One region of the Priestia sp. 179-F W1.4 NHS genome, then DNA from elsewhere that is predicted to be linked to it. Evidence: a T-box and tRNA genes for the amino acid it is inferred to sense, from the RefSeq annotation. Region 1 holds a T-box; the other holds one or more tRNA genes.

What was found. The T-box of region 1 lies ahead of ileS (isoleucine--tRNA ligase). A T-box ahead of a tRNA ligase gene usually reads a tRNA of that ligase, here a tRNA-Ile.
Region 2: it has a tRNA-Ile gene. The T-box ahead of ileS (isoleucine--tRNA ligase) is inferred to sense a tRNA for this amino acid. The anticodon was not compared.

Annotation. Positions count from the first base shown of each region.
Region 1 is NZ_JBIQFF010000005.1:238,102-243,936, forward strand. Features, by position in the region: gene ileS (isoleucine--tRNA ligase) at 1-1,525, opposite strand, end outside; T-box leader at 1,578-1,819, opposite strand; gene ACH0CI_RS21750 (FAD-binding oxidoreductase) at 2,038-3,387, opposite strand; gene ACH0CI_RS21755 (patatin-like phospholipase family protein) at 3,626-4,585, shown strand; gene ACH0CI_RS21760 (hypothetical protein) at 4,732-5,400, opposite strand; gene ACH0CI_RS21765 (TcaA NTF2-like domain-containing protein) at 5,611-5,835, opposite strand, start outside.
Region 2 is NZ_JBIQFF010000001.1:375,310-381,144, reverse strand. Features, by position in the region: gene ACH0CI_RS01940 (peptidoglycan D,D-transpeptidase FtsI family protein) at 1-222, opposite strand, end outside; gene ACH0CI_RS01935 (MFS transporter) at 384-1,661, opposite strand; gene sodA (superoxide dismutase SodA) at 1,791-2,399, opposite strand; tRNA gene ACH0CI_RS01925 (tRNA-Ser) at 2,597-2,689, opposite strand; tRNA gene ACH0CI_RS01920 (tRNA-Ile) at 2,701-2,777, opposite strand; tRNA gene ACH0CI_RS01915 (tRNA-Asn) at 2,781-2,855, opposite strand; tRNA gene ACH0CI_RS01910 (tRNA-Met) at 2,896-2,969, opposite strand; tRNA gene ACH0CI_RS01905 (tRNA-Asn) at 2,971-3,045, opposite strand; gene ACH0CI_RS01900 (DUF456 domain-containing protein) at 3,108-3,593, opposite strand; gene ACH0CI_RS01895 (DUF1189 domain-containing protein) at 3,937-4,719, shown strand; gene ACH0CI_RS01890 (MFS transporter) at 4,871-5,835, opposite strand, start outside.

The DNA of each region.
Region 1 (5,835 bases):
GCTTCATTTTTCCGCTGCAGACCGGACACGTTAGCTGCACGTCATCTACATAAGGCTTATGAAGTTCAATGCTGTCATCTACGGAATGTGACGCATGTTTCTGAAGCTCTTTGATGCTTTTTGGCGCTACTTGATGCTGACATTCCCCGCATTCCCATACGTTCAGCGGCGTTCCCCAGTAGCGCTTTCTGCTGATGTTCCAGTCCACCATATTTTCTAAAAAGTTGCCAAAGCGGCCGTGCTTGATATGATCCGGGTACCACGTCACGCTTTCATTGTTTTTCAAAAACTGTTCCTTCAACGCCGTCGTTTGGATAAACCAGCTTTCATTTGCGTAATAAAGAAGCGGCGAGTCGCATCGCCAGCAAAACGGATAGCTGTGCTCATGCTTTTCTTTATGATACAGCACGCCTTCATTTGCTAAATAACGAACGATATCAACGTCGCAGTCTTTCACGAAACGTCCTTGAAAAGGCGGCACTTCAGACGTGTACTGTCCTTTTTCATCCACTACGTTCACAAACGAAAAGCCGTTTTCTTTTACGACTCTGTAATCATCTTCACCATATGCAGGTGCTAAATGAACAACACCCGTTCCGCTTTGATCCGTTACGTAATCAGCCGTTACAACTTCATGCCCTTTTTCCACTTTCACAAAATTAAACGGCGGCTCATACGACATCCCTTTTAACTCATTTCCTTTATGTTGAGATAAAACGCTATATTCTCCTTTTAACACTTTGTCTGCGAGCGCTTCTGCCACTATATACACGCTGTCGCCTTGCTGGGCTCGAACGTAGTTCATCTCTTCATGCACCGCAAGCGCCACGTTTGACGGAAGCGTCCATGGCGTTGTCGTCCAGCCTAAAAAATACTCGTTATCGAGATTTTTCACTTTAAATTTCACCGTTACCGTTAAATCTTTTACATCTTTATACCCTTGCGCCACTTCATGTGAACTTAATGATGTTTGACAGCTCGGGCAGTAAGGTGATACGCGGTGTCCTTTATAAAGAAGTCCTTTATCATGAATCGTGCCAAGCACGTTCCATACGCTTTCAATGTAGGAATTCTCCAAGGTGATGTAAGGGTCTTCCATATCAACCCAATAGCCGAGCTGCTCCGTGAACGTGCGCCATTGTTTTTCATACACAAACACACTTTCCTTACACTTGTTGATAAAAGCTTCTACGCCGTATTTTTCAATATCATGCTTCCCGGATATCCCGAGCTGCTTTTCAACACCGAGCTCAACCGGCAGTCCGTGCGTATCCCAGCCTGCTTTTCGAATCACTTGATGCCCTGTCATCGTTTTATAACGAGCCACCACGTCTTTAATCGTCCGGCCTAGCGCGTGCCCCACGTGAGGCAAACCGTTGGCTGTCGGGGGCCCTTCATAAAATACAAACGACGGATGCCCTTCTCGGTTTTGAACCGACTGCTGAAACACATTTCCCTTTTGCCACTGCTGCTGGATACGCTGTTCGCGCTCTTGCGAAGACTCCCTTACATTCACTTCTTTCATGTGATACCACTCCTTTTAAAGTTAAAAGCACACAAAGAAACCCGTCCCTATGACTAGGGACGGGTTTTAACCGCGGTACCACCCTGGCTTCTATTGATCCGTTCATCAATAGCACTCAGCAACGTACAATCATACGCGTTCTTTTTAACGGTAGACTACCGTTCAAACTTACTTATAGTTCAGTTTGACTTCTCAGAGAGGATATTCCCCTGCGGCTTGAACACTGGCTTTCAGCTATCACCAGCTCTCTGTGGAACAAACTTGCAGCGTACTGATTCTCTTCAACGAATTTGTGTGCTTTTATTAGTAGCTATTGTATGCGGTTTGGAAGGGAATGTCAATGTTTATGATATTTATGTATGTTTCTCCGTATAACGTAGCCATCTATTGATAAAATAACTGCTTACCACTGTTTGCTGTCTTTTTCACGCTCTCAGGAAAAGGAAATATACACAAAAAACCACCTCATTTAAGGTGGGTATTATTTGGCTCTCCGACTTGAAAGACGCTCTTTAAAACCAGTTAATAAACGGCGGAATGCTCTGAGGGAAATGAAATAGATTGCACGAATCATATGCTCGTTTCACTTCTCGAAGCTTTTTAAAATTCTCTCCATAATAAGCTGTTGGCCAATCTCTGATGAACCGGTCCGGCCAGTTCACATAATCTCCAGTTGTATATCTCGATAAAGCATTTCTTAATTCTTCAATCCATCGAATATTTGCTCGCTCTTCTGAAGGATGGCTCCATGTGGCAAGATATTCCTGTGCAATAATAGCATCTCTATAATAGAAGGCCGTTTCATTAGAGGCAACTTCCTCTACTGCTCCCCCGAGAGATTGGTGCCAAATACTAGATTTTTCATTCGGAGCATTTTCTAAAAAATGCTTCATTGTTAAAATAGCGTCTTTTGGAAAAGGTTTATTAAGAAAAGAACCTGACCTTTTTCGAGGGGCGGGTTGGTTTCCGCTCGGATCGTCAAAAAATTGTACAGCTTCTATATATGAAACTTCCTTTATTACTACTTTTTTAGGACACCCAACATCTATTAAAGGCTGCAGAAGTTCCTTCAACTTGAATGATGAACCAACAAACTCACCTTGAGCGATAATCTGATTTGCTTCCTTGGATTTTAACTCAATCTCCGAAGTTAAGCGCTTATCGGTATTTGTGGCCCAGTGCTGCCATGCATCAAAAGCAGCTTCGAAATCTTCCCATTCCCATGTAATTGAGAAGATTGACACCTTTGAGATAGGCTGCACCTTGAATGTAAGAGACGTAACAATACCAAAGTTTCCGCCCCCGCCTCCACAACAAGCCCAAAAGAGATCACTGTTGTGATTTTTATTTGCCTTAATGAGTTCAACTTCTCTCTGTTCATTTACTATGGCCATTTCAACTTCAAACAAATTATCACAGGTAAGCCCAAACAACCTTGATAACATCCCAATTCCTCCGCCAAGCACAAGGCCTACAAGACCAACACTGCTTTCCGTACCTGCAGGGATAGTCGTTCCTTTTTTCCATAATTCATTATATACTTTCCCTAGATTAGCTCCTGCTTCTATTTTCGCTGTCATGCTTTTACTGTCGATCTTGATTCTATCCATTTCACTGACATCAATTACTAATCCACCGTTTACTAGTGAAAAATTTTCATAGCTATGCCTACCGCTTCTTATTCGAAATGGGACATGATTTTCCTTTACCCACTTCAATGCATTTACTACATCGTTTGTATTCTGACAAAATACAATTATTCTTGGAAATTTAGGCACACCTAAATTATTATTTGTTCTAGCCTGATCATATTCCGCATCATCAGGTGTAACGATTCGTCCAGTAAGCTTTGTTTCCTCCACGATATAACCCCTTTCTTAATACAGATAAGATGCTATATCCTATGAATTTTCTTCAGAAAAGACACACAGTTTAAAGGGAGGAAAAAGAGAATAGAAAACTTACTGGAGGGGTTCCTCGTATGCTTATCTGCATAACTTGAATCCTGAAGAATCCGCAAAAGAGATAATCATACCTCTACAACTAATAAAATAAATATATACAGAATACTCTCATGGGATTCGAAAGGAGAAATCACCTTTGACAAAATATAGAATTATGACCTTTGATGGAGGCGGTACTTTAGGTGCTTTAAGTTTACAGCTTTTGAATAGATTGACTTATCAAAACCCGAAGTTAATTAGTGAAACCGATGTTTTTTCAGGAAATTCAATTGGTTCATTTACTGCTCTTTCACTAGCAAGCGGAAGATCACCAGAGGAGACATTTCAGTTTTTCAAAGATCACATCTTACCAGCATTCAGCATTTCCCGACCGGGCGGACCTGTTTTTAACCAACAATTACCCTATTCTGGTTTTATTAAAGCCATACGAACATTTTTCCCCCGAGACCTTCGCCTTAGAGACTTAAAGAAACGAATTGTTGTGCCTGCCTTTCACTTATTTGCACCGGAGCTGAACCGTTGGAATCCTGTGTTATTTCATAATTTCCCTGGCTCTCCCTATCTTAATGAAAAAGCGAGTGACGTAATACTTAGGAGCAGCGCTGCCCCTGCAACGCAAAGAGCTTATCAAAACTATGTGGATGGGTATACAGTAGCAACTAACACCAGTACAGCTAGTATCGCGTTTGCAGTGGGAAAAGCAAAGCAGCCGTTAGATCAAATTGCCGTATTATCCATCGGAACAGGTGAACAGCCAACTCAATTAAGAAGAGATACAAAGGGATGGGGAATGGTGAGTGCCGATAACATACGACCAGAAGACATGGAGGACCTGCCGCCAAATTGGGGAGTACTTTTAGACCGGTCTCCTAATGAACCGTTGCTTCCGTTTCTTCAGATTATCTCTGGTGGATCGAGCTATTATGAATCAATGGTTAGCTCTGAGCTTTTAGGCGATCAGTTTTTCCGGTTAAATCCGAGGATTCCTAATTTATCTAAAACGGATCCTTCAGTGGTACCCGCTCTTATTTCAATTGCTAATAAAACTAATTTACGACCTGCGTTTCATTTCATTGAAAAAAACTGGAAGTGTTAATATTTTTTAAGAAGAGTATTGAAATACGGAATTTGTTGTTTTATCAACACAAATTCCTCTTTCAGATAAACCCTTATATTTTAGCTGATCATGACAATTCGTTCGTTATTATAATCGTGCTTTTTTATTCTTGCTCGTTTCCCCTATTAAAACTTTACACTTTTCAGCATTTTCACAATCAACTCGTCTTGTTTTTCCCCTTGTTTATCTGTTAAATGATCTCCAGTGTATTTGTAATAAAGCTCGATTACTTTATTCGTATTTTTATCTGCTATATATGCTACGTATGTATTTGGAACATACTTAATATTGTTCTTTACAACTTTTTCTTCAGTTCCTTTAAAATATGTATATGCTGAATCGTAATATATACTGATATGCGCTGTTTCTATCTTTTTTGGTTGATTCACATGTAGGTTCTTTTTGAACAGACTCTCTACATTTACCTCCTCATTTTCTTTTACCTTCTCTGCCAGTTCTACGTTCATGTATGAAATTTCATTTTTATTATTAAAGAAATTTTCGGAAGAAGCTACCCATCGCTCATAAAACTGACCGTTGATAGCATAGTCTTCTTTATTTTCATGAATTAACTGATACTCCTCTGGAAACCACATCGTATACTGCCCTGTCTTCGATTTAAACTCATAAAATCCATCATCTACTTTTTTATCTTTTTCTAAAAATTCTCGTGTAAATTGATCATTAAAAGCGGGGACGTTTGGATAACAGGTTTCATTTACCATCCATATACCTCCTATTAAAATAGTAGCTCCAGCAATGACTGCACTAACTATTTTCGTGCGTTTTTTCATCATAGCACCTCCTTTTACTTATGTTACAACCTATATTTTATACATGTTCGATACTACCATACTTCTACTGTAAGAAGCATGAACATAATCAATGAAAGACTCACAAATAGCCGCTACCACTCTACAAAAAAAAGGAAAAGTCGCTCCAACCACAACAACCGCTAGCCCCCAAAAGGAACTAGCGGTTGTTCATAATCTCTCAGAAACCGTTCACTCTTCCACCGGCTTCTGCTCATCTGTTAATGTATCAATTTTAGTAATTTGAAGTTTGTCTTTACCAGCAGTTTTCACATGGTAAATTCGTTCTTTTTTGAACTGCGTGCTCGCGTCATATGAATTAGTGAACGTGTACACTTCGTTTGTATAAATGCTGTAGGTTCCGTCATCATGTGACTCTGTTTTTGTCACTAAAAATTGATCGTTAGCAAACGATAC
Region 2 (5,835 bases), on a different contig from region 1:
TACAATTACGCGGTTATACCGATCGTACATTTTCCCTCGAGGAACAGGCGTACTGACTGTAACGTCCTGTGTTTTTTCGACTTCTCGTTCGTAATTCTCACCGTACACAATTTGAACAAGTCCCAACCGCAAAATTAATACGGAAAATAGGGCAAATACGGTCAAGAAAAGTAAGTTCACACGAAAAGGCACGTGACTTTTTCTTCTTTTTTTCTTTTTCATACCAACACCTACACTTTATAAAACATATATACCATAACACCATAAAATCAGACATTTAGCAAATAAATAGACACCTGGCAGGTGCCTATTTACACAACGTATTTATTCTAAAAGAAAAGCGAGGCATTTTCCATAGTACAAATGAAGGAGCTAATAATACTCTAAGCTGGAGACTCTCCGTCTCCTTCATTTAATACTGGAGGAGTAACAGTCGTTTCTTTTTTGTGCAGAGGCTGTGAGATATGTCTTACACAAAAATAAATGATCGTATGCCCTGCTCCAACAATAGCTAATAAAATGGGAATACTTTTTGCTTCATCAAAAAATAGTACGGCTATTAAAAATAAAGATATGGAAACAACGCGCCCAATATTCAGAAATACTTCTCTGACAACAATGTATTCGATTCTTTTTGAAACAACGTCCTTTGCTCGTCCAATCACATCGTACGTTAGAGAAATGAATGGAACCAACAAAATAGGATAGGCAATAGCAATACAAACAGCATATATAATTAACTTTGGATACGATAAGTTAAAGATAAGCAAAAAGACTGCTCCATAGAGAAGGAGGCCCCCGGTGAAAATAAATCGAAGGCGATTTTTTTGCTTAATAAATCTTGAGGCTACATAGTATCCTACAAACGCCACCGCTGAATTCACCAGTCCATAAGTTCCTAAAGCTAATTCACTTCCCGTCGTAATAAATACCATGACAGATACGACAAAAATGAACGTACCTTCACGCAATCCTTGAAAGAAATGAGCCTGTAATACTCGATTCCAGTCTTTGTTGACTTTTCGTTCAGCCCACACTTCTTTAAATTTGTATACTCCTTCAGCTGCGCGTCTTGTAATAAAAAAACTAAGCACAACGGCACCGACAAACAATAGCAGAGATACACCAAACACAATTTTATACCCAAGTGATTCATACAAAGCGGAAATAACAAAGCCCGCTCCTAAAGGACCAATCATCCCTGCAAAAGAGTTTAAGATCCCTAAAAATCCGTTAAAAAAGTCTCTTGTATCAGGTTCTGTAATTTCAAAAGTTAGCACATTAAAAGCTAGCCAATAAAAGCCATATCCTATACCCAGCAGTCCACCAAGCAATACTAAATACTCGGCTGCGTTAGCTCCACAGACTAATACAGCGATATAAAAAACAGCTAAAAAAGATACGCCTAACCTTAAAACCACAACCCGGTCAATTCGTTTGGCCCATTTACCTGCTAAAATAAACGTAAGCGGCTGAAGCACCACTACCGCTAAATTATAAATAGCGAGATCCGAAAATTCGCCTGATTGTTTCCACAGATAAATGTTAACAAACGAATTGGAAATTGAAATAGCCAAGGCATAAAGACCGCCTATAATTAAAAGCAAAAGTAAATCTTTACTAACTTCTACATCTCCAACTACTTTTTTTAATAAAGGCATATCAAAAAACTCCTTTTCTCTTCTACACCTAGTGTGTGAAAAAGAAAAGGAGATATGTAAAAGAATTGGAAAACAAAAAAGCCAGTAAAGGTAATAATTACTTTACTGGCTCTTAAATACATCTTCAGCTTATTTTGCAGCGTCGTAACGCTTAGTAACTTCGTCCCATTTTACAACATTAAAGAATGCTGAAATGTAATCTGGACGGCGGTTTTGATAATTTAAGTAGTAAGCGTGCTCCCAAACGTCTAGACCAAGAATTGGCGTTTTGCCTTCCATTAATGGGCTATCTTGGTTTGGTGTGCTTGTTACTTCTAATTCGCCGTTGTTTACAACTAACCAAGCCCAGCCAGAACCGAAGCGAGTTTTAGCTGCATTTGCAAATTCTTCTTTGAATTGATCAAAGCTGCCGAATTTGCTAGCGATAGCGTCTGCTAATTCACCAGTTGGAGCACCGCCGCCGTTAGGGCAAAGGATTGTCCAAAATAATGAGTGGTTCGCATGACCGCCACCGTTATTGCGTACTGCTGTACGGATATCTTCAGGAACAGCATCTAAGTTTGAAATTAACTCTTCAATACTTTTGCTTTCTAAATCCGCTTTGCCTTCAACAGCAGCGTTTAGGTTTGTAACATATGTGTTGTGATGTTTTGTGTGGTGAATATTCATTGTTTCTTTGTCGATATGTGGTTCCAGTGCATCGTATGCATAAGGTAGTTCTGGTAATTTGTAAGCCATGAATAATTCCTCCTTCAAAATATGTAAGCATTTTGGCGCAAAAGCACCATATACGTTTAGATTAGCAAATTTACCCTACTCTTTCAAATAAAAAGTACCTAATCCATGATTTATATTTACCTAATTCCCATTCGCTATTCTTTTAAACATAAAAAAAGCTTCTTTTTCTCAAAAGAAGCTTTGAATAGACAATAGTATGGCGGAGGAAGAGGGATTCGAACCCCCGCGGGCTTTAACACCCCTGTCGGTTTTCAAGACCGATCCCTTCAGCCGGACTTGGGTATTCCTCCAACCCTATAAATGGTGGACCCTGCAGGACTCGAACCTGCGACCGGACGGTTATGAGCCGTCTGCTCTAACCAGCTGAGCTAAGGGTCCACGTGGCTCCACAGGTAGGACTCGAACCTACGACCGATCGGTTAACAGCCGATAGCTCTACCACTGAGCTACTGTGGAACAATATGAATTATGTATGTCACAAACGTAAATTGGAAAATAGCGGCGGAGGGGATCGAACCCCCGACCTCACGGGTATGAACCGTACGCTCTAGCCAGCTGAGCTACACCGCCATGGCTCCACAGGTAGGACTCGAACCTACGACCGATCGGTTAACAGCCGATAGCTCTACCACTGAGCTACTGTGGAACAATATAACATTTACTAGCGACATTAAAAATTTAACATGTTTCTGGCCTAAAGTCAATATATTATTTTAAAACAGCGTATAAAAAATAGGCAATCATCAACAGTTGAATAAATCCTTTCGAGATAGCGCCACTAAAAAAGCCAATAACCGAACCTACTCCAATTTTTACTGCGTTGCTAATTGTGGTCCGATGGACAATCAGTTCTCCTACAATCGCTCCGATAAATGGCCCTAAAATAATTCCAAATCCCGGAATAACAAACGGGCCCACAAGCAATCCAACTGTACTTCCCCAAACGCCTGCTTTAGTGCCTCCGAATTTTTTCACACCAATAATATTAGCGATATAGTCTGCTAAAAAAAGTGCGACAACTAACAATCCTTGTATCACCCAAAATAACCAGCTATAGGAGCTAAAATCATAAAATAAACCGTATATGACAAATCCTAGCGCTACAAATAGCACGCTTGGGATGATGGGATAAACCAACCCAACAAACGATACAACAAAGCTAATGATAACTAATGCCCAACATAAAATAGCCATGCCCGCACCTATCCTTTTTATTATTACTATTTATCATACAATAACCACTCCTATAAAGAAAGACCTTGCACCACGAGACCTTCCTTTATTTTACTTTCGAATATATCTTCAGATAACGATTTTCGAGTGTACCACTGTACTATTAACAGCACAGTCCTCAAACTGCCCGTAATAACCCCCAAAAACAATGACAGCAAAATCTGTACATATAAAGAAATGCTTTTGACAAAACGCTCCATCGCACCATTTTAATTGGTAACGTTTTCTAAAATCTATTGTAAACCTTAAATTTCCGCTATAAAATAAGGTATAATCAGAATTTTCAATAATAGGAGGCTTTACAATGAGCATGCTGAAAAAGATAGCATGGAGTTTTACTTCCTTCAAAAAAATAAGGTCGCTTCGCTTTGAGCATACGAATAAAACAATTGGCTTTGTGCTGTTTTTAACATTCATTTCTTTGCTGCCTACATTTTTCTTTATGACTTTGACGATTGTAAACGGCTATCATACCGCGACTACAGATCTCCCGAAATCTGTTTCTTCTTTTTCTATTTCAAATTCACAGCTTACGTCAAGCCAACCTTTCACAAAAAAAGTAAACGGTACCGCTTTTATCTTAGACCCCTCACATTCTATTGAACGGTTTCATTCTCCTGCTCATGCGATTGGCTTTCTAAAAGACGGAATTTACATCACAACTAATTCACAAACACAAACGTATTCATATGATTTATTAAATTGGCATCATAAAGATAAAAATGAACTGTTAAACTTATTGCACGAACAAAAGTCGTCTTTATACATACTTGTCCCTATCGCTATGCTTTTACTGTACGTATTAACATCTGGACTAAACTTCCTTTCTATTACCTGCCTTGCTTATCTTGGAAAACTGATTGGACTCATCACTAAGAAGCAGCTTCTTTTCAAACAGCTATGGGCACTGAGCGCTTATAGTACGGTAGCCTTCACGCTGCTTTATACGCTTTTGGAAGCTTTTTCTTTGTCTCTAGCAACACATAGCTCTCTTTACTGGATAGGAACGTTCTTCATTTACTTATTGCTCGTCACAAGGGTTCCTATGAGAAAAAAGGTAAAACCTAATAAAGCGATTGAAACATAACGAAATGAATCCAATCAACCGCTAGAAGCACCTACATACATAAAATCTATGTTTACCCTGCCAATGAAAAGCTCCGAACGAATTTAATTCTTGATCAAGAATCAAATTTGTTGGGAGCTTCTTCAACTAACATACTTTTGTCCCAGCCTCTTTATTTCTGTACAACTTTTCTTCTCCCCATTGCAGAAGAAAGAATCTTCAACTGATACAAAACCCACAAACCTCCTGCTGCGAGCAAACTAAAGCTATAAATAAACATCAGCCTTTCAGTATGCATCCACACTTCAAAAACAACGGGTCCCAACGCTACTCCTAAAAATCTCACCGTTCCATAAATGGATACAATAAATCCTCTTTCTTCGTCTGAAACCGCTGAAGTAATCATCATATTAATACAAGGAAGAACAAATCCTAAGCCGCCAAAGGCGACTGTCAAACAAAACATCAGCACGGGAAGCGTATAAATCACCGTTAATACTCCAAACATTACGAATAAAAGAATTATTCCTACTATCATCAATTTTTTCATGAGCACTACATCTGTTTTGATTCGCTGACCGGTCCAATAAGAAACGAACGTCATCGCGCCAAGAGGAAATAAAAAAGCGGTTCCTTTGAAAAAACCGTCTATATGATACGTTTCCTCTATTAAAAAAGATAAGTAATATAAAATGCCAAATAATAAAAACAACCCCAGTCCCCCGACAAAGAATAAAGGAAAAAGCGATTTTCTTTTATCATAGACAATCCCAATGGCTCTCTTTAAATACTCTCCAACAGATACTGAATCTGAACCTGTTTTCGCTTCTCTCACATACATGGCTATACCTACTAAAGCAGCACCTGCAGCTAAAGGATAGACCAAAAATGCGGCATACCATACGACGAGTGCCGCCGTTGCTCCAATTATAGGTGCAACCACTTTTCCAGCTCCATTATATACTTCTAAAATCCCAAGGACTTTTGCTCTTTTTTCCCCTGTAAATACATCTCCAGTTAATGCCATTGCCAACGTTGTAGTACCAGCAGCGCCAATCCCTTGAATCACTCTTCCAGCCATCAACACAGCAAAGCTTCCAGAAGAGACCAAAGCGCTACTAGCAGCGACAAGGCTAC